2 linked regions of the Anaerobacillus alkaliphilus genome follow. The protein of the gene in region 1 binds, or shares a complex with, the protein of each later gene. Links are inferred from orthologs where the notes say so. Each region holds a gene or a part of one and is shown on either strand. Other genes may lie near its edges.

The links.
Region 2: the proteins of trxB (region 1) and trxA are in contact, whole or in part, in a crystal structure (PDB 1F6M), measured with the Escherichia coli proteins. The link is inferred for Anaerobacillus alkaliphilus from one-to-one orthologs.

The regions. Positions count from the first base shown.
Region 1 is NZ_QOUX01000032.1:146,071-155,511, forward strand. The notes cover bases 2,840-5,824. They hold trxB (thioredoxin-disulfide reductase), read left to right. Parts: upstream 2,840-3,853; coding sequence 3,854-4,795; downstream 4,796-5,824. Other genes in these bases: DS745_RS09600 (tetratricopeptide repeat protein), read left to right, coding at 2,840-3,640; DS745_RS09610 (8-oxo-dGTP diphosphatase), read left to right, coding at 5,261-5,722; rapZ (RNase adapter RapZ), read left to right, coding at 5,804-5,824. Also shown: hisA (1-(5-phosphoribosyl)-5-[(5-phosphoribosylamino)methylideneamino]imidazole-4-carboxamide isomerase), read left to right, coding at 1-237; imidazole glycerol phosphate synthase subunit HisF, read left to right, coding at 227-985; bifunctional phosphoribosyl-AMP cyclohydrolase/phosphoribosyl-ATP diphosphatase HisIE, read left to right, coding at 985-1,602; more of DS745_RS09600, read left to right, coding at 2,600-2,839; more of rapZ, read left to right, coding at 5,825-6,682; DS745_RS09620 (gluconeogenesis factor YvcK family protein), read left to right, coding at 6,683-7,627; DNA-binding protein WhiA, read left to right, coding at 7,764-8,699; DS745_RS09630 (HPr family phosphocarrier protein), read left to right, coding at 8,775-9,032; ATP-dependent Clp endopeptidase proteolytic subunit ClpP, read right to left, coding at 9,166-9,441.
Region 2 is NZ_QOUX01000046.1:817,394-826,828, forward strand. The notes cover bases 4,010-6,988. They hold trxA (thioredoxin), read right to left. Parts: upstream 5,667-6,988; coding sequence 5,352-5,666; downstream 4,010-5,351. Other genes in these bases: uvrC (excinuclease ABC subunit UvrC), read right to left, coding at 4,010-5,221; DS745_RS19225 (electron transfer flavoprotein subunit alpha/FixB family protein), read right to left, coding at 5,837-6,814; DS745_RS19230 (electron transfer flavoprotein subunit beta/FixA family protein), read right to left, coding at 6,832-6,988. Also shown: DS745_RS19200 (TrkH family potassium uptake protein), read right to left, coding at 1-1,113; DS745_RS19205 (YslB family protein), read left to right, coding at 1,309-1,749; DS745_RS19210 (aspartate kinase), read right to left, coding at 1,792-3,021; more of uvrC, read right to left, coding at 3,452-4,009; more of DS745_RS19230, read right to left, coding at 6,989-7,602; DS745_RS19235 (enoyl-CoA hydratase), read right to left, coding at 7,674-8,456; DS745_RS19240 (TetR/AcrR family transcriptional regulator), read right to left, coding at 8,684-9,268. UniProt on the Escherichia coli protein: Participates in various redox reactions through the reversible oxidation of its active center dithiol to a disulfide and catalyzes dithiol-disulfide exchange reactions.

The sequences.
Region 1 (9,441 bases):
GATATCTCTCGTGATGGCATGCTGTCAGGCCCTAACACAGAAGCAATTGCAGCCTTAGCTCGTGCAACCGGTAAAGAAGTGATTGCCTCGGGTGGCGTTAGTCAGTTAAATGACCTTACAGAACTAAAACAATATGAGCAAGACGGGATTGGTGGGGCGATCATCGGTAAGGCGCTTTACACGAACCAGTTTACCTTAACTGAAGCGCTAGAGCGAGGTGCTGTTAATGCTAGCTAAACGGATTATTCCATGTTTAGACGTAAAAGAAGGCCGAGTAGTAAAAGGAGTACAGTTTGTAAATTTACGCGATGCTGGTGACCCAGTAGAATTAGCTAAATTTTACGATGAGCAAGGTGCTGACGAGCTTGTCTTTTTAGATATTTCTGCTTCTCACGAAGGTCGAGAAACGATGGTCGATGTTGTTGAACAAGTGGCTGGTCAGTTAGCGATCCCGTTCACGGTTGGTGGTGGGATCAACTCGCTAGCGGATATGAAACGAATTTTACGAGCGGGAGCAGACAAGGTATCGCTTAACACAGCAGCGGTGCTTCGACCAGAACTGATTACAGAAGGAGCTGACTTCTTTGGTTCGCAGTGCATTGTTGTAGCAATTGATGCGAAATACGACGAAGAGTTAGGATCGTGGCGAGTCTACACGCACGGCGGTCGTAAAGCAACAGAGTGGGAAGTCATTTCTTGGGCAAAAGAAGCTGTCGCCCGTGGTGCCGGAGAAATTCTGTTAACAAGCATGGATCAAGATGGTGAAAAGAAAGGCTTTGACCTACCGTTAACAAAGGCAGTTGGTGAAGCTGTTACGGTTCCTGTAATTGCTTCTGGTGGAGCTGGCTCGAAAGAAGATTTTGAACCAGTGTTTCAGGATGCAAAGGCTGATGCAGCTCTTGCAGCTTCCATTTTTCACTACAAAGAAACATCTGTTGCAGAAGTGAAAACCTTTTTAAAACAGAAAGGGGTTGAAGTTCGCTAATGAACATCAAATTTGATGAAAAAGGACTAATCCCAGCAGTCGTACAGGATGCTACCAGTAAGGAAGTACTTACTGTCGCTTATATGAACGAGGAATCACTACAAAAAACGATTGAGACGAAAGAAACCTGGTTTTATAGTCGCTCAAGGCAAGAACTTTGGCATAAAGGAGCAACGTCTGGCAATACTCAAAAGGTTGTCGATATTCGTTTTGACTGTGACCAAGATGCCCTAGTGGTGTTAGTTGTTCCGGCAGGTCCTGCTTGTCACACAGGTTCGTATAGCTGCTTTAGTGACTCTCTTTTAGAAGAAGAAGTAGCAAACACGGATAACCGTTATGAAATCTTAAACCTGCTTGAAGCAACGATTGCCCAGCGTGAGGCAGAGCGCCCTGAAGGATCTTATACCACCTACTTATTTGAAAAAGGCATTGATAAGATGTTGAAAAAGATCGGTGAAGAGGCCGGCGAAGTCATTATTGCAGCTAAAAATCGTGACCCAGAGGAATTACGCTGGGAGATTGCCGACTTATTATTCCACCTCCTTGTCGTTATGCGAGAACAAAATCTTTCACTAGATACAGTTCTCGATACATTGAAAGAAAGACATGCAAAATAACTGGCAAACGCAAGGGAGGAAGTGACCTTGCGTTTGTTTCGTTTGTAGAAGAGGAATTTCCATGGAGATGAGGGTTAATGATGAGAGAATTAAACGCGATCCTCCTAACATCTGGTAAAGTTAGTCAAAATACCGAGAGAATTAAACGCAATTCTCCTAAAAACTGGTAAAGTTAGTCAAAATAACAAGAGAATTAGACGTGATCCTCCTAACATCTGGTAAAATTAGTCAAAATAACAAGAGAATTAAACGCGATCCTCCTAACAACTGGAAAAGTTAGTCAAAATAACAAGATGATTAAACAGAAATATCCTAACATCTGGTAAAGTTAGTCAAAATAACAAGAGAATTAGACGCAATCCTCCTAACATCTGGTAAAGTTAGTCAAAATAACAAGAGAATTAAACGCGATCCTCCTAACATCTGGTAAAGTTAGTCAGAATAACAAGATGATTAAACAGAAATATCCTAACAACTGGAAAAGTTAGTCGAGATAACGAGAGGATTAAACGTATTTCTCCTAAAAACTGGTAAAGTTAGTCAAAATAACGATAGGATTAAACACAATTCTCCTAACAACTGGAAAAGTTAGTCGAAATACTGAGAGAATTAAACAGAATCCTCCTAAAAATTGGTAAAGTCAGTCAAAATAACAAGAGAATTTAACGCGCTTCTCCTAACAACTAGAAAAGTTAGTCAAAATACCGAGAGAATTAACCACCATCCTCCTAACAAATGTAAAAATCAGTCAAAATATCAATAAAACCAACCAACTTCCCTCTAATAACTAAAAACTCAGCCTACTAACGAAAAAACCCTCTACTGTATCCACAAAAACTCCAAAGCTAGCTTATCGCCAAAATGACGTACCTGATATACGTAACACTCGCCCCAAACACCCAAAAAACATTACAATAAAATAACGTCTTGCTCATTAACAAACAGACAGAAAAGTGATATACTACGCGAGTAACCATTTGTAGTATGGGAGGTAGAAATGGGTAAACATACGGAAAAAGTAACTCAAATGGGGTTAGTCATCTCTAATCTCCAAGATGGCGCCTATTTCTATAACAAAGGAATAGAAGCTTATCGTGAAAAAAACATGATGAAAGCACAACGTTATCTTGAGCGTGCTGTCAAACTAGATCCTAAGGAACCGGCGTTTCAATGCCAGTTAGCCATCGTTCATGCTGACTTAGGAGAGTTTCATCGCTCGAATGAAAGTTTACAAAAAATCATAGATGATAATTTAGGTGACGAAATGCCTGAATGCTACTTCTTTTTAGCAAATAACTACGCCAATCTTGGGTTATTTGAACACGCGAGAAAAGAAGCACTTTTATATATTGAGAAAGACCCTGATGGTGAATTTTTAGAGGATATTGAAGACCTACTCGAACTGATCCAAGAAGAAGAGGATGATCTTTTTGCTGAAGCAGAGACGTTCTTAATTCGTTATGAACTAGCATCACATGAGTTGAAAAAGGGAAATTACCAAAAAGCTATTGAATTCTTCTCAGAACTGTTAATAGAGAGACCTGATTACTGGATGGCCCACATTCGCTTAGCAGAAGCTACTTATTTAAGTGGCAAAGCTAAAAAGGCTATTGAACTCCTTAGATCAGTATTGGAAAAGGAAGACAATCTTTTGGCAAGATGTCATTTGATGACCTACCTTTTTGAGACAGGTGAACAAAAGAAAGCCAAAGAAATCGCTCAGTCATTAGCAAATGTATGGAGCTTGGACTTAGACCATGACTATAGTATAGCGATAGCCTTTGGAAAAATAGCTGAACATGAGTTGGCTTATAAAGGTTTAGAACGCCTTACTCGTAAAGGCTTCGGCGATTCAACCAAGTTTATTTATCAGCTGGGCGTAGCGGCCTATTATACAGGCAGAACAAAGAAAGCTATTACACTTTGGGAAAAGTTAGCGACACACGGCAATGACTCTGCAATCGCAAATCTTGATATACTAAAAGAAGGTAATAGGATAACACCATCTTACAATTATTCCGTTCAGAATGAGTGGTAGAATAAATACATTCCTTGTTGTGAAAATTAAATATGGTAACCTTGCCTGCAAAGTAACTACGTAAACAATGTTACTTTGCATTTTTATTGTCTACATATTTATCTTGAGCAGTATATTGGACTTATTTTGCCGGATTTATTAGGATAGTAATTGTTAGAGATATTACAGTCTACTTTATATAGAAATATCAATGCCACTAGGGAGTTGAATGGAATGAGTGAAGAAAAAATTTATGACGTCATCATAGCGGGTGCTGGTCCAGCAGGGATGACAGCAGCTGTTTATACATCTCGAGGAAATCTATCTACGTTAATGCTTGAACGTGGTGTGCCTGGGGGACAAATGGCAAATACAGAAGACGTGGAAAATTACCCTGGCTATGAAAGCATTTTAGGTCCTGATCTATCAACAAAAATGTTTGATCATGCGAAAAAGTTTGGTGCCGAATACGCATATGGGGATATCAAAGAAATTAAAGACGGAAAAGAATATAAAACAGTTGTAACAGGTAGTAAGGAATTTAAAGGTCGAGCTATCATTGTTGCAACAGGTGCTAAATATAAAAAGCTTGGTGTTCCAGGTGAAAATGAATTAGGCGGACGTGGCGTTTCTTATTGTGCAGTTTGTGACGGAGCGTTTTTCAGAGGGAAAGAGCTAGTTGTTGTAGGTGGGGGAGATTCAGCTGTTGAAGAAGCGGTCTACCTAACGCGCTTTGCAACGAAAGTTACAATTGTTCACCGTCGTGACGAGCTTCGAGCGCAAAAAATCCTTCAAGATCGCGCATTTGCCAATGAAAAAATTAATTTCATCTGGAACTCTGTTGTTACTTCTATTAATGAAGATAATCGCAAAGTCGGCAGTGTCACGATCAAAAACAATGATGGCACTGAACAAGAATTTAAAACAGACGGCGTGTTTATTTACATCGGAATGGAACCGTTAAATGATGCCATTAAAAATTTAGGGATTATCAATGCAAACGGTTATGTGGAAACAAATGACCAAATGGAAACGAGAGTTCCAGGAATTTTTGCGGCTGGTGATATTCGTGAAAAAACATTGCGTCAAATTGTAACTGCTACAGGTGATGGTAGTATTGCTGCTCAAGCGGCTCAACATTATGTGGAAGAACTAATGGAAGAACTTAAGAAGTAAAGGTTTAGGGCACCTGTTCTAGGTGTCCTTTTAAAACTGTTTACCCCTGATAGCAAGGACGATTTGTAAATAATTAGACAAGGTATAAAACGCAAATTACACTATCTTAACAAAAAGTTACCCGCTTTTAATTCAGTTGTAACAGTTTTGAAATATAATAAGGTTATGATATGAGTAAGTAATTGACCCCCTTTTTTATATACTTTCTTGTCGCACGAATGAACGCTGTTCGTGCTCTTTTTTTGTCTAAAAGGAACTTGAATTTTCAGAAATTATTTTACTGCAAAAAAATATTGTGTAATAATATTATAGGAAACATTTCACATACATAAAGACTTACATTTTTTAGGAATGTTACGATCTGAAAAATATAGTATACTATATAAAAGAAAAAGAGTATGTTAAGCTATAAAATTAACTGTGTTTCTCTCAATTTTTGAAATGACTAGTACAGAGGTGGGAACTTTGCAAAGAGTTACGAATTGTGTCGTCAAGATTGATCAGAAAGTATTATTGTTACAAAAGCCTTCAAGAGGTTGGTGGGTAGCACCAGGTGGAAAAATGGAAAGCGGAGAGTCCATCAAAGAAGCTGTCACAAGGGAATTTCGTGAAGAAACCGGCTTAGACATTCATGCCCCTGAGATTAAAGGGGTTTTTACGATTGTTATTAAAGATAAAGAGACCATTCTTGATGAGTGGATGATGTTTACCTTCCGTTCGACAAAGGTTACGGGAGACATTTTAGATGAGTCACCAGAAGGTCACTTAGAGTGGCAAGAGATAGAAAATGTGAAAAAGCTACCGATGGCCCCAGGCGATGTGTTTATCTTTGAACATATTTTGTATTCAGACGACGTCATTTACGGTACATTTTATTATACAAAAGATTTTGAGTTATTATCCTATGAATTAGACCCAGCGAAATAAATGTTGTGAGATTACTTTACAATTACGTAATTGTTGAACAAACATAGCCTTAAAATCATATAAAGAAAGGGAGAAGCACTTATGTCAGCAAAACGAGATATACAAGTAGTCATTATTACAGGAATGTCAGGTGCGGGAAAAACGGTTGCGGTACAAAGTTTCGAGGATTTAGGCTTCTTCTGTGTTGATAATCTGCCACCCGCGTTAATTCCTAAATTTATTGAGCTTATTGAAAGCTCAGGGGAAATGAATAAAGTAGCATTAGTTATTGACCTTCGTGGTCGTGAGTTCTTTGATCAACTTTTTCAATCAATCGATTATTTAGGAACAGTGACTGAAGTTAAACCACAAATCATCTTTTTAGATGCAAAAGATAGTAAGCTTGTACAACGTTATAAAGAGACTCGCCGTTCACATCCATTAGCACCAAAGGGTCTCCCATTAGAGGGGATTCAACTAGAGAGAGAAATGCTTGAAGAACTTAAAGGTCAAGCACAACAAATTATAGATACAACGGATTTAAAACCAGTTCAGCTACGCGAAAAAATTATCGAGCGTTTTTCTGCTGCTGAGCAGCATTCGTTCTCAGTAAATGTGATGTCATTTGGCTTTAAATACGGAATGCCAATAGACGCTGATTTAGTATTTGATGTTCGTTTCTTACCAAATCCTCATTATATTGATCATATGAGACCAAAGACAGGCTTGGAAGAAGAAGTTTCTTCTTATGTTTTAAAATGGACGGAAACACAGCAATTTATTGAGAAACTTGATGACTTATTGACGTATATCTTACCTCACTATAAACGTGAAGGGAAAAGTCAAGTTGTGATTGCGATTGGGTGTACGGGTGGTAAACATCGTTCAGTCACTCTTGCTGAGTATTTTGGGAAAAAGTATTCAACCGATTATAAAACGTTTATTACACACCGAGATGTTCATAAAGGGAAGGGAAATTAGGTGAAAAAAGCGAATATCGTAGTTATTGGTGGTGGAACAGGTTTATCAGCCATTTTACGGGGGTTAAAAACGTTCCCTGTAGATATCACTGCCATAGTCACTGTCGCCGATGATGGCGGTAGCTCAGGACGTCTTCGTGAAGAATTTGACATACCTCCTCCTGGAGATGTCCGAAACGTTCTAGTTGCCCTTTCAGAGGTGGAACCCTTGGTCGAAGAATTATTTCAACACCGTTTCCAAAACGGTCATGGCTTACAAGGCCATTCGTTGGGTAACTTATTATTAGCTGGTATGACATCGATTACAGGTGATTTTGCAAAGGGAGTTCATGAACTCAGCAAAGTATTAAATGTTCGTGGAAAAGTTCTTCCTGCAGCAAATCAAAGCATTGTCTTAAAGGCTGAAATGATCGACGGAAGTATAGTTGTTGGTGAATCTACCATCCCTAAAATTGGGAAAAAAATAAAGCGAGTATTTTTGACACCTGAAAACGTTCAACCACTAGCCGAGACCTTAACAGCAATAAGAAAAGCAGACTTAATCGTTATTGGCCCTGGAAGTCTTTATACGAGTGTTTTACCAAACTTACTCGTGCCTGGGATTGCTGAAGCAGTAAAAAAGGCTTCAGCGAAAAAGGTTTATATATGTAACGTAATGACACAGCCTGGTGAAACAGATAACTATACAGCAAGCGATCATGTGCAAGCGTTAGTCTCACATGTAGGCACAGGAATTATTGAGACAATTATTGTTAATAATCAAGAAATAGATAAACAATATTTAGAGCTTTATGCAAAAGAAGGCGCTAAAGACGTCAAATATGATAAAGTAGAGCTACAAAAACTCTCGTATCAAATTGTTGCCGATCGCCTCTTAATATACCGTGACAATCTTTTGCGTCACGACGCAATTAAACTTTCACAATTGTTATTATCATTACTTTAATTATGAATTTCGAATTATGAATTATGAATTATTGTAAGAAAGGCTTCGAAGCAAACCTTCAATCCATTCAATTCACAATTCATAATTCATAATTGACAATTTAAAAGGGGGTCTAGCCTTGTCTTCTTTCGCTGCGATGACAAAAAAAGAATTAACACAAATCGATGCAGAAGGTTGCTGCGCCGAAGCGGAATTAGCTGCCCTCATACGAATGAATGGTTCTTTATCTTTTAGTAATAAACAATTAGTTTTAGATATTACAACTGAAAATGCTGCTATCGCTAGAAGAATTTATACATTAATAAAGAAAACATTCCCAGTGCATGTGGAGTTGCTCGTTCGAAAAAAGATGCGCCTAAAGAAAAATAATGTCTATTTAGTGAGAATTTCACAGGAAGCGCAGAAACTGTTGGCGAATTTAGGTATTATGAAGGAAGGCTTCCAATTTGTTAGAGAAATATCAGATGATATAAAAAAGAATGGGTGCTGCAAAAGAGCTTATTTACGAGGTGCCTTTCTTGCAGGAGGATCAGTCAATCATCCTGAGACATCTTCTTATCATCTCGAAGTCTTCTCACTTTATGAGGAACACAATACTTCTCTTTTTGAGTTAGCAAATTCCTATGACCTAAATGCAAAAGTATTAGAAAGAAAAAAAGGTTTCATTATCTACATTAAGGAAGGCGAGAAAATTACTGAGTTTTTAAATATCATCGGAGCGCACCAAGCCTTATTGTTCTTCGAAGATGTTCGAATTATGAAAGACATGAGAAATTCGGTAAATCGACTTGTTAATTGTGAAACCGCTAACTTAAACAAAACAGTCGGTGCTGCCATGCGACAAGTGGAAAACATTCGCTTCATACAACGCGAGGTGGGATTAAACATCTTACCAGAAAAGCTAAGAGAAATTGCTGAACTTAGAGTAAATCATCAAGATGTAACCCTCAAGGAGTTAGGTGAAATGGTTTCCACAGGTAAGGTAAGTAAGTCGGGAGTAAATCATCGGTTGAGAAAAATTGATGAGTTTGCAAACAAATTACGAAATGGTGAAGCCGAATATAAGTTTTAAACGTAATGTAGTTAGGAACCAAAAAATTAAAAGAATTACATTGAATACATGAATTGTACAAAGGAGGAGAAAGAAATGGTAGAAAAAGCTGTCGTAGTTAACCGTAAGTCAGGATTACAAGCACGTCCTGCCGCGTTATTCGTACAAGAAGCAAACAGATTTAGTTCAAATATTTTTATTGAAAAAGAAGGCAGAAAAGTAAATGCCAAAAGCATCATGGGTATTATGAGCTTAGCTGTAGGATCTGGTAAAGAAATTACCATTATTGTTGACGGTAAAGATGAAGCCGAAGCAATTAATGCATTAGTAGCATTTGTACAAAAAGAAGAGTAGGATCAGACAATTGTCAATTGTCAATTAGGAATTGTGAATTAGCTTGGGGAAGGCTTCGAAGCTCTTCTTTCAACCAATTGACAATTCACAATTAGAAAAAGCTAGGTCGCATTGACCTAGCTTTTTTGCATAATTATTTTTTCTTAGTTAGTACATCATCAATTAAGCCGTATTCTTTTGATTTTTCTGCTGTCATGAAGTTGTCACGGTCTGTGTCACGTTGAATGATTTCGATTGGTTGACCAGTGCGTTCAGCTAAAATTTCGTTTAACTTAGCACGCATCTCTAGAATTCTTCTAGCGTGAATTTCGATATCAGAAGCCTGACCTTGAGTTCCACCAAGTGGTTGGTGAATCATCACTTCACTGTTTGGAAGTGCATAACGTTTTCCTTTTTCACCAGCAGCTAA
Region 2 (9,435 bases), on another replicon or contig:
AGCAGCAATTAAAATAATCGCTGTAAATAACATCACAATAAATACAGATAGGACAATAAATGCTTTCTGTCGATCTTCTTGATGAATTTCACGACCAAACACCTTCACATCGCTTTTTCCTAACGCAAAGCTCCGAATAGTTAAGAACATTACCGCTAAAGTAGTGGTTCTAATTCCACCACCTACACTTGATGGACTCGCACCAATAATCATAAGACCTGAAAGTAAGAGTAGTGTTGCCAGACTTAAATCTGAAACGTCCATGATCGCCAACCCACCACTTCTTGCGGTAGCTGAATTAAATAAAGAATGAAATAATTGCTGATGCCACTCTAGTCCTACATAATAGTGCCCATACTCTAACGCCCAAATGGAGATAAAACCAAAGAAAAACACAATGAAATATGTGGCTGTAGTAATCTTGGTGAATAAGCTAAATTTGAAATTCGGGTGTTCTTTAGAGAAATACTGCTTTAACTCCATTAACACCGGGAAGCCAATTGCTCCAGCAAAAATCAACAAAACAGTAACGAGTTGGACAAAATAATCATTTGCAAAAGGAATTAATGATTGGCCAGTAACGTCAAAACCTGCGTTTGTAAAAGCACTTAGGGATGCAAAAGCTCCTTGGTAATATGCTTCACCAACTGTATCGAAATGATTTAAAAAGTATGTTCCTAAAATAAGTGCACCAATTAATTCAATCGCTAACGCAACAACTAGTATCCCACGCATTAAGTTCACAAGACCCGAGAAATTATTTTGATTTTGGTCAACCATGATAAGCATTCTTTGAGAAAGAATGATTTTTCTACCAAAGATCATCCAAACAAATGTCCCTAAGGTCATAATTCCAATTCCGCCTAATTGAATAGCTATTGCCAAAAAAATAATACCTATGTAGCTGAACGTTTCGGAAACATTCACAACTGTTAGTCCAGTTACACTTACTGCACTAACGGAAGTAAACAAGGCTTCCGGATATGTCACGTTTACACCAGGTAAGCTTGAAATGGGTAAATATAGCAACAAACTAAATAAAAACATTGCTACAATATATGAGATAATAATAATGCGAAACGGGGTTAAAAACTTACCTTTAGATAAATTCATCATCTTTACCTCCGAATTTTGTTCGGGACTTAGTATACCACAGATTTAGAAATAGCATATAGTGAATTCACAATAAAAGAAGTATAATACTTTATAGAGTAAAAGTTAATTGTAGAAATCAATGATTTATAAGTTTGAACTTAGAGCCATACTAAAATTCTACATGACTTACACAAAAAAATTGGGGGACGGATGATGATCTTTGGTCAAAAAAAGACAACAACCATAGATGAAACAGAACTGCAAATTCCTTTGTTTGGCTACGATTTATTAAGAGAAGATGTTCTACCAGATCTTCTTGGAAAAGAGCATAATATTATTTTATATTGGTCGGGGAAATCACTTGCAAGAAAATATCCGGTTAACTCCATTGAAGAAATTATTGGTTTCTTCCAACGAGCAGGTTGGGGAGAGTTAACACTGTTAAAAGAAAAAAAATCAGAATTAACCTTTGAGTTAACGTCTAGCTTATTTGGGCAAAAAAAACAAATACATCGACCTCTAGAAGCTGGTTTTCTAGCTGAGCAAATTCAACGTATTGTCGGGTATATGACAGAAACAAACGAAGTACAAAAAAAAGGGCATCCAACGCTGATTTTTCACGTTAAATGGGATGTGTACGATGAAAGCGTGTAAAAAACGAGCAGCATCAAGATGCTGCTCGTTTTCTCAGTAATACTAAACAGTAACCTTAACTTTATCTAATTGAAATTCTTCATGAAGTGTCTCGACAGCCAACACCATATCTTTTTGGTCTACAACCGTAGAAACTTTAATTTCTGATGTACTAACCATTTTTATTAAAATCCCTTTTTCTGAAAGAGCTTTAAACATTTGACCAGCCACACCTGGATTAGAGATCATTCCTGAACCTACTATTGATACTTTGGCTAGTCCTGTTTCGTGCAAGATTTCTTGAAATTTTAATGTTTCACGATTTTGCTCAAGTACTTCTAACGTTTCAGTTAACTTCTCAGAAAGAACTGAAAAGGAAATATTTGTATTCTCACTTGCGATGACATTTTGGATAATAATATCCACATTCACATTGTTTGCAGCTAGTGTTGTAAATAAATTTGATAGTCCTTCAATTTGGTTTGGCATGCCACAAACTGATATTTTAGCCACATTACTTTCAAAAGCTAGACCACGTACAACTAAATTCTCTTCCACTGTTACTTCCTCCTCAATCATTGTGCCTTCTTCTTCAACCATACTAGAACGAACCGTTAATTTTACCTGATAATTTTTTGCAAACTCAACAGCACGAGGATGTAATACTCCTGCACCAAGGTTTGCTAATTCTAACATTTCATCATAGGAAATTGAGCTTAATTTCCGAGCATTTTTTACTACTCTTGGGTCTGTTGTAAATACGCCTGTTACATCAGTAAAGATATCACAACGATCAGCATGTAAGCCAGCTGCGAGAGCAACTGCTGTCGTATCTGATCCTCCTCTTCCTAAAGTAGTAATTTCATCATCTACAGTTACACCTTGGAAACCAGCAACAATAACGATTTTCCCTGCACCCAAATGTTGTTTAATTGTTTCTTCCTCAAACTTCGTAATACGAGCATTGCTATGGCAAGCTTCTGTGATAATCCCTGCCTGCCAGCCAGTTAATGAAACTGCCTCATAACCTCTCGCCTGTAATGCCATTGATAATAACGATATAGTCACTTGCTCACCAGTACTAAGTAGCATATCCATCTCTCTTTTACTAGGCTTATCCGTTATATCGTTAGCCAATTTTACTAACTCATCAGTTGACTTACCCATCGCAGAGACAACTACGACAACCTGATCACCGTTTTCAACCGTTTCTATCACTCTACCTGCAACATGTTTGATTCTTTCTACACTTCCAACTGAAGTTCCACCGAATTTTTGCACCACTAACCCCATACGTAACATCCTTTCAATTTCTATATTTTCCCCAATTCTATCTCAGTAGTTTTTCCATATAAAAAAGCATCAGTAAGAAGAAAACCCTCACTGATGCTTTAACTTTTTAATGTGTTAAAACAATAGAAACGAAAAATAATGTTCCCGTACACGTGAGATAGTTCTCCACACAATCATTGGGGTGACTGTGTGACAGCCCTACATTTCTTCAATGCAGGTCCAGCATAAAACTCGTGAGCGAGTGTTACACTTCGGCAAATTCCCCTTTTAATTATCATTACTGGACCTCATCATCCTACGATAATTTACTCTTGGTTTTTGCACCTCTACCACCACTTCAACATTTGAAGTATTGGATATTCAATTAAGAAGTAGTTTATCAGAAAAAAAAGTAATTGTAAATGTGGGAGAGAAAGAAAAACTCTCCATCTTACTCTTTTAGTTTTTCCATTAGAGCCAATGCTACTTTTTCTGGTATTCCTATGCTACGAAAATCTTCTAACTCGGCTTCTTTCATTTTCTTAACTGATCCAAAATGTTTTAACAATGTACGTTTCCGTTTCTCTCCTACTCCATCAATATCATCAAGAACAGATGTAAACAAAGTTTTGCTACGAATTTGACGATGAAATGTAATTGCAAAACGGTGAACTTCATCTTGGATCCGTTGCAACAAATAAAACTCCTGACTATCTCTTTTTAATGGGATTATTTCAGGTGGATCACCCATTAATAATTGTGACGTTCGGTGTTTATCATCTTTTGCCAAACCACATACGGGAATTGATAAACCTAACTCGTCTTCAATAACACTTTGAGCAGCTGAAATTTGTCCCTTACCTCCATCAATCACAATTAGGTCAGGTAATGGTTGGTTTTCTTTAAGTTGTCTTAAATAACGTCTTCTAACAACCTCTCTCATTGATTCATAGTCATCCGGGCCTGTTACTGTTTTCACTTTATATTTTCGATATCCTTTACGATTTGGTTTTCCATCAACAAACGAGACCATAGCGGAAACTGGATCTACACCTTGAATGTTCGAATTATCAAAGGCTTCAATTAGATGGGGTGAATGAATATTTAAAGCAATCCCTAAGTTTTCAATAGCCCTAACCGTTTTTGCTTCGTCACGTTCAATTAAAGCGAACTTTTCTTTTAAAGCCGCTTCTGCGTTTTTACCTGCCAGTTCAATTAAGTCCTTCTTGGGTCCTTTTTGAGGATGAACGGTTCGAACTTGGATAAAATCACTAGCTAGCTCTTTATCAATTGATTTTGGTAGGAATATTTCCTTGGGCTTAATGTGCTCTTTTTGACTATAGAATTGTCCTAGGAATGTTAAAAATTCATCATCAGGCTCTTGATAAACTGGAAACAGCGAAACATCACGTTCTATTAGCTTTCCCTGACGAACAAAAAAGACCTGTACACACATCCAGCCTTTATCGTAAGCAAAGCCAAAAACGTCCCGATCAACATCATCAGCAATTGTTATCCTCTGCTTTTCCATCACTGCCTCAATGTGTTGAATTTGGTCACGGTATTCCTTTGCTCGTTCGAACTCTAATGCTTCAGCAGCCTTTTCCATTTTAGCAAACAAATCTTTTTTAATTTCTTTATGACCACCGTTCAAGAAACGAGAGATCTCCTCAACCATTTCACGATTTGTAGCTTCGCTCACTTCTTGAATGCATGGTCCTAGGCATTGGTTAATATGATAATATAGGCATACTCTATCGGGTATGGTGCTACATTTTCTTAATGGATATAGACGATCAAGAAGTTTTTTCGTCTCACTAGCTGCCCCAGCATTAGGGTAAGGACCAAAATACTTTCCTTTATCCTTCTTTACATTTCTAGTTGTAATTAACCTAGGATGTTCTTCAGCAGTAATTTTCAAATATGGGTAACTTTTGTCATCCTTTAACATCACATTATATTTCGGATCATACTTCTTAATTAAATTATGTTCCAAGATTAATGCTTCAAGGTTCGATGACGTGATAATATATTCAAAATCTTCTATCTCACTTACTAACAACTGCGTTTTTCCATCATGAGAACCAGTAAAATAAGACCTAACTCTATTTTTCAATATTTTTGCCTTACCAACGTAAATAATTGTTCCTTGTCGATCTTTCATCAAGTAACAACCAGGTTGATCTGGCAATATTGCAAGTTTTTCCTTAAGTTTCTCCATTTTAATCACCTACTTATCGATGATATTTATATGAGAGTAACTATAACATAATTGTCTGTGAAATGTAGAATGTAAAATGTAGAAGATATTTTTTACACACAAAAAAGCCACTTTAAAAGTGGCTTTCGTACTAAACGTGTTTATTTAATAATTCAGCTAAAGCTTCTTTTGGTTGGAAACCAACAACTTGATCAACAACCTCACCGTCTTTAATTACTAATAATGTTGGAATACTCATGACTCCAAATTTACCAGCTGTTTCTTGATTTTCATCAACATCAATTTTTACAATTTTAGCTTTATCGCCTAGTTCAGCGTCAAGTTCTTCTAGTACCGGTGCAATCATTTTGCAAGGTCCACACCATGGTGCCCAAAAGTCTACTAAAACTACTCCTTCACTTGTTTCACTAGTAAAGGTTTGATCCGTCACGTTTACAATTGCCATTGTTAAATCCTCCCTAAAATCCATCTTTTTACCTCATAGCGTATTATAACATCTTTTTAACAAAGCTAGCTACAAAATTGCTTACACTATGAAATTTCCCTTACTTAAGGAATTATATCCACGTATTTTCGTAAATATTATAAGCGAGCCCAATGGGCTCGCTTCGTTTGTTATGAGCTTACTACTTCTTTCTTGAATTCTTCAATTAAAAGTGGTAACACTTCAAATAGGTCTCCGACAATTCCGTAATCAGCAATGCTGAAAATAGAAGCCTCAGGATCTTTATTTACTGCAACGATACATTTTGAGTTAGACATTCCAGCTACGTGTTGGATTGCTCCAGAAATACCTAATGCAATATAAAGGTCTGGAGTTACAACTTTACCTGTCTGACCAATTTGTAGCGCATAGTCACAATAGTCAGCGTCACAAGCTCCACGTGATGCACCAACTGCTGCTCCCAGAACATCTGCTAATTCATAGAGCTTTTTAAAGCCTTCCTCACTTTTCACACCGCGACCACCAGAAACAATAATTTTTGCTTCTGATAAATCAACTCCACCTGTGCTTTTGCGAACAACTTCTTTAATAATAGTACGAAGATCTTTAATTTCTACATCAAGAGCCTTTACTTCGCCAGTTCTTGACTCATCCTTATCTAAAGGAGGAATGTTATTCGGACGAATTGTAGCTAAGATCATTCCATCTGTCACAACTTTTTTCTCGAATGCTTTCCCTGAATATATTGGACGAGTAAAGATTACTTCTTCTCCAACAGCTTCTAATTCAATTGCATCAGAAATTAATCCCGATTGTTTTTTCATTGCGATACGTGGTGCAAGATCTTTCCCTACAGCTGTATGACCCATAAATACTGCATCAGGAGTTTCAGCATCAATTACTTGTAATAAAGCTTGAGAGTATGCATCTGGTGTATACTCTTTTAAACTACTATTCTCAACTGTAATCACTCTGTCCGCACCGTAATAAAATAGCTCTGAAGTTAAACCGCTTACATTTTCACCTAATACTACACTTACAACCTCTCCACCATTTGCTACTTTTTTACCTGCAGCAATTGCTTCAAAGGAAACGTTACGAAATGAATTATCACGTACATCAGCAAGAACTAATACTTTTCTAGCCATTTATAAATCCCCTCCAGTTAAATTACTTTTGCTTCTGTCTTTAATAATGAAACAAGTTCTTTTGCTTGAGCTGCAATATCACCAGTTAGAACTTTACCAGCTGCTTTCGAAGGCGGTAGAAAGATTTCTACTGTTTTGGTTTTTGCTTCTACATCTTCTTCTTCAAGATCAAGATCATCTAATTCAAGACGCTCTAGCGGCTTTTTCTTCGCTTTCATAATTCCTGGAAGTGAAGGGTATCTTGGCTCATTTAAGCCTTGTTGAGCAGTTACAAGAATTGGTAAGGAAACTTCAACAACTTCTTTATCTCCTTCAACATCTCGTTCGATTGTAGCTACAGTTCCATCAATGTCAATTTTCGTGATTGATGTAATGTGAGCGATGTTTAACTCTTCTGCAATTCTTGGACCTACTTGACCTGATCCACCATCAACAGCTACATTACCACCTAAGATAATATCAAACTCTTTATCTTTTAACACAGTAGCTAAAACTTTCGCGGTCGTGAATTGATCTTTTGCCTCTACCTCTTCGCTATCAACAAGAATTGCTTTGTCAGCACCCATTGCTAATGCAGTACGAAGTTCTTTTTCAGCATCTTCTTCACCAAATGAGATCACTGTTACTTCACCGCCATGTTTTTCACGAAGAACTAATGCTTCCTCAATTGCGTATTCATCGTAAGGATTGATGATAAATTCTGCACCATCCTCATTTATAGAGCCGTTGCTTACTGTAATCTTTTCTTCTGTATCGAAGGTTCTCTTCATTATTACAAAAATATTCATTCCTTTAACCTCCCTTAAGTTATGGACAAGTGTTTTTAAAATAATCGTTTTTTGTGAAATTATTATGTTCTCTAGTTGTCTTTAAACTGAGGTGCCCTTTTTTCAATAAAGGCTTTAATACCTTCTTTACCATCCTCAGAGTCAAAAGCGATGCCAAATAATTCAGCTTCCTTTTTAACCCCTTCTTCGTAATTATGATGGTTTACATATGTTAGCAATTCAAGAGCTAGTCTCATAGAAACAGCACTCTTTTTAACAAGTTTATTTGCTAACTCATATGCTTTTTCCATTAATTCCTCTTCATTATATGCATGGTTTGCTAAACCAAGGGTTACAGCCTCTTTACCAGAGATCGGTTCACTTGTTAACATCATTTCTGCTGCTTTGGCAACACCTACATAGCGGGGTAACCTCTGACTACCCGCAAAGCCTGGAATTAGCCCAAGCTGTAGTTCTGGTAAGCCCAATTTTGTTGATTCTGAAACAAGTCTGATGTGACAAGCCATAGCTAACTCAAGACCACCACCTAATGCAGCTCCATGAATAGCAGCAATGATAGGTTTTTTGAACTGTTCAATGCGATCAAATAACTTTTGACCATATTGTGCTAAATGAGCAAAATCAGCTCCTGTTTCTACGGTAGTAAATTCTTTAATATCGGCACCCGCTGCAAAAAATCTACCTTGTCCATGTAGAACGATTACTTTTACTTCATCATCATTCTCAAGTTGATCCAAGACTGTAGATAATTCACGAAGCAATGGAGACGATAAGGCGTTCGCAGGGGGATGATTAATCGTAATTGTTGCAATCCGCCCTTCCTGTTTAACAAGGAAAAATTGGTACGTAGACAACCTCACTCACTCCTTTGATTTACTCAATGCTTAATTCTATTAATCTCTAAGTTCATGTAGTACGTTACTAAATAATTATTCCACATATTCCAGCAAAATTGAATATTAAGAAAATTATTTGTAAAAATTTTTGAGAATTTAAGGCAGAGTCGAGTCGTAAGCAAGAAGCTTACACTCAAACTCTTGACGATAAACCTCAATTAAAGCACTACCGAACTAGCATTGACTCATTTACTTAAAGCCTTTAATAGCATTTTGTGAACCGATGGTGCAAGAGCCACTAAACTGTATCTATGTTCTTTCATGACCCAGTTTGTGACAACCTCATCAATTGTACCGAAGACCATTTGCCTAGCAATTCGGACATCTAGTTCTTCCGAAAAAATTCCTTCCTTAATACCAAGTAAAATGACCGTATCAATCAGTTTTAAGTAACCTTTCAACACCTCATTAATACGATTACGTAATTCTATGTTGGATTGTCGTAGTTCTAACTGAGTTACAATTGCTAATGCATGGTTATCTTCTAATTGTTGAAGATGCATACTTATTAATAATAATAATTTCTCCTCAATTGACGTTTCTCCTGCTAGTTCATCTTCAATCTTTTGAATAAATCTCCCCATCTTCTCTTGAAAGAGAGAAACAAGGATGTCTTCTTTATTTTTAAAGTAAAGATAGATCGTTCCGTCAGCTACCCCTGCTTCTTTTGCAATTTTAGAGACTTGTGAGTGATGATAGCCATTTTGGGCGATAACCTTTACAGCAGCTTCGATGATCTGTTCATATTTTTGGCCTCTTCGCTTAGCCACTCGGTTTTCCCCTTTCACCATGATATAATGAATGACTATTCATTCATATTTTTTATTTTAGTCTATGATTGTATGAATGTCAATCCTCTTCTCATTATAAGAAACTCAAATATGAAATTTTTGGAGAATAAGGAAATTGCAATTGGAAATAGTAAGGTTATTCGTTA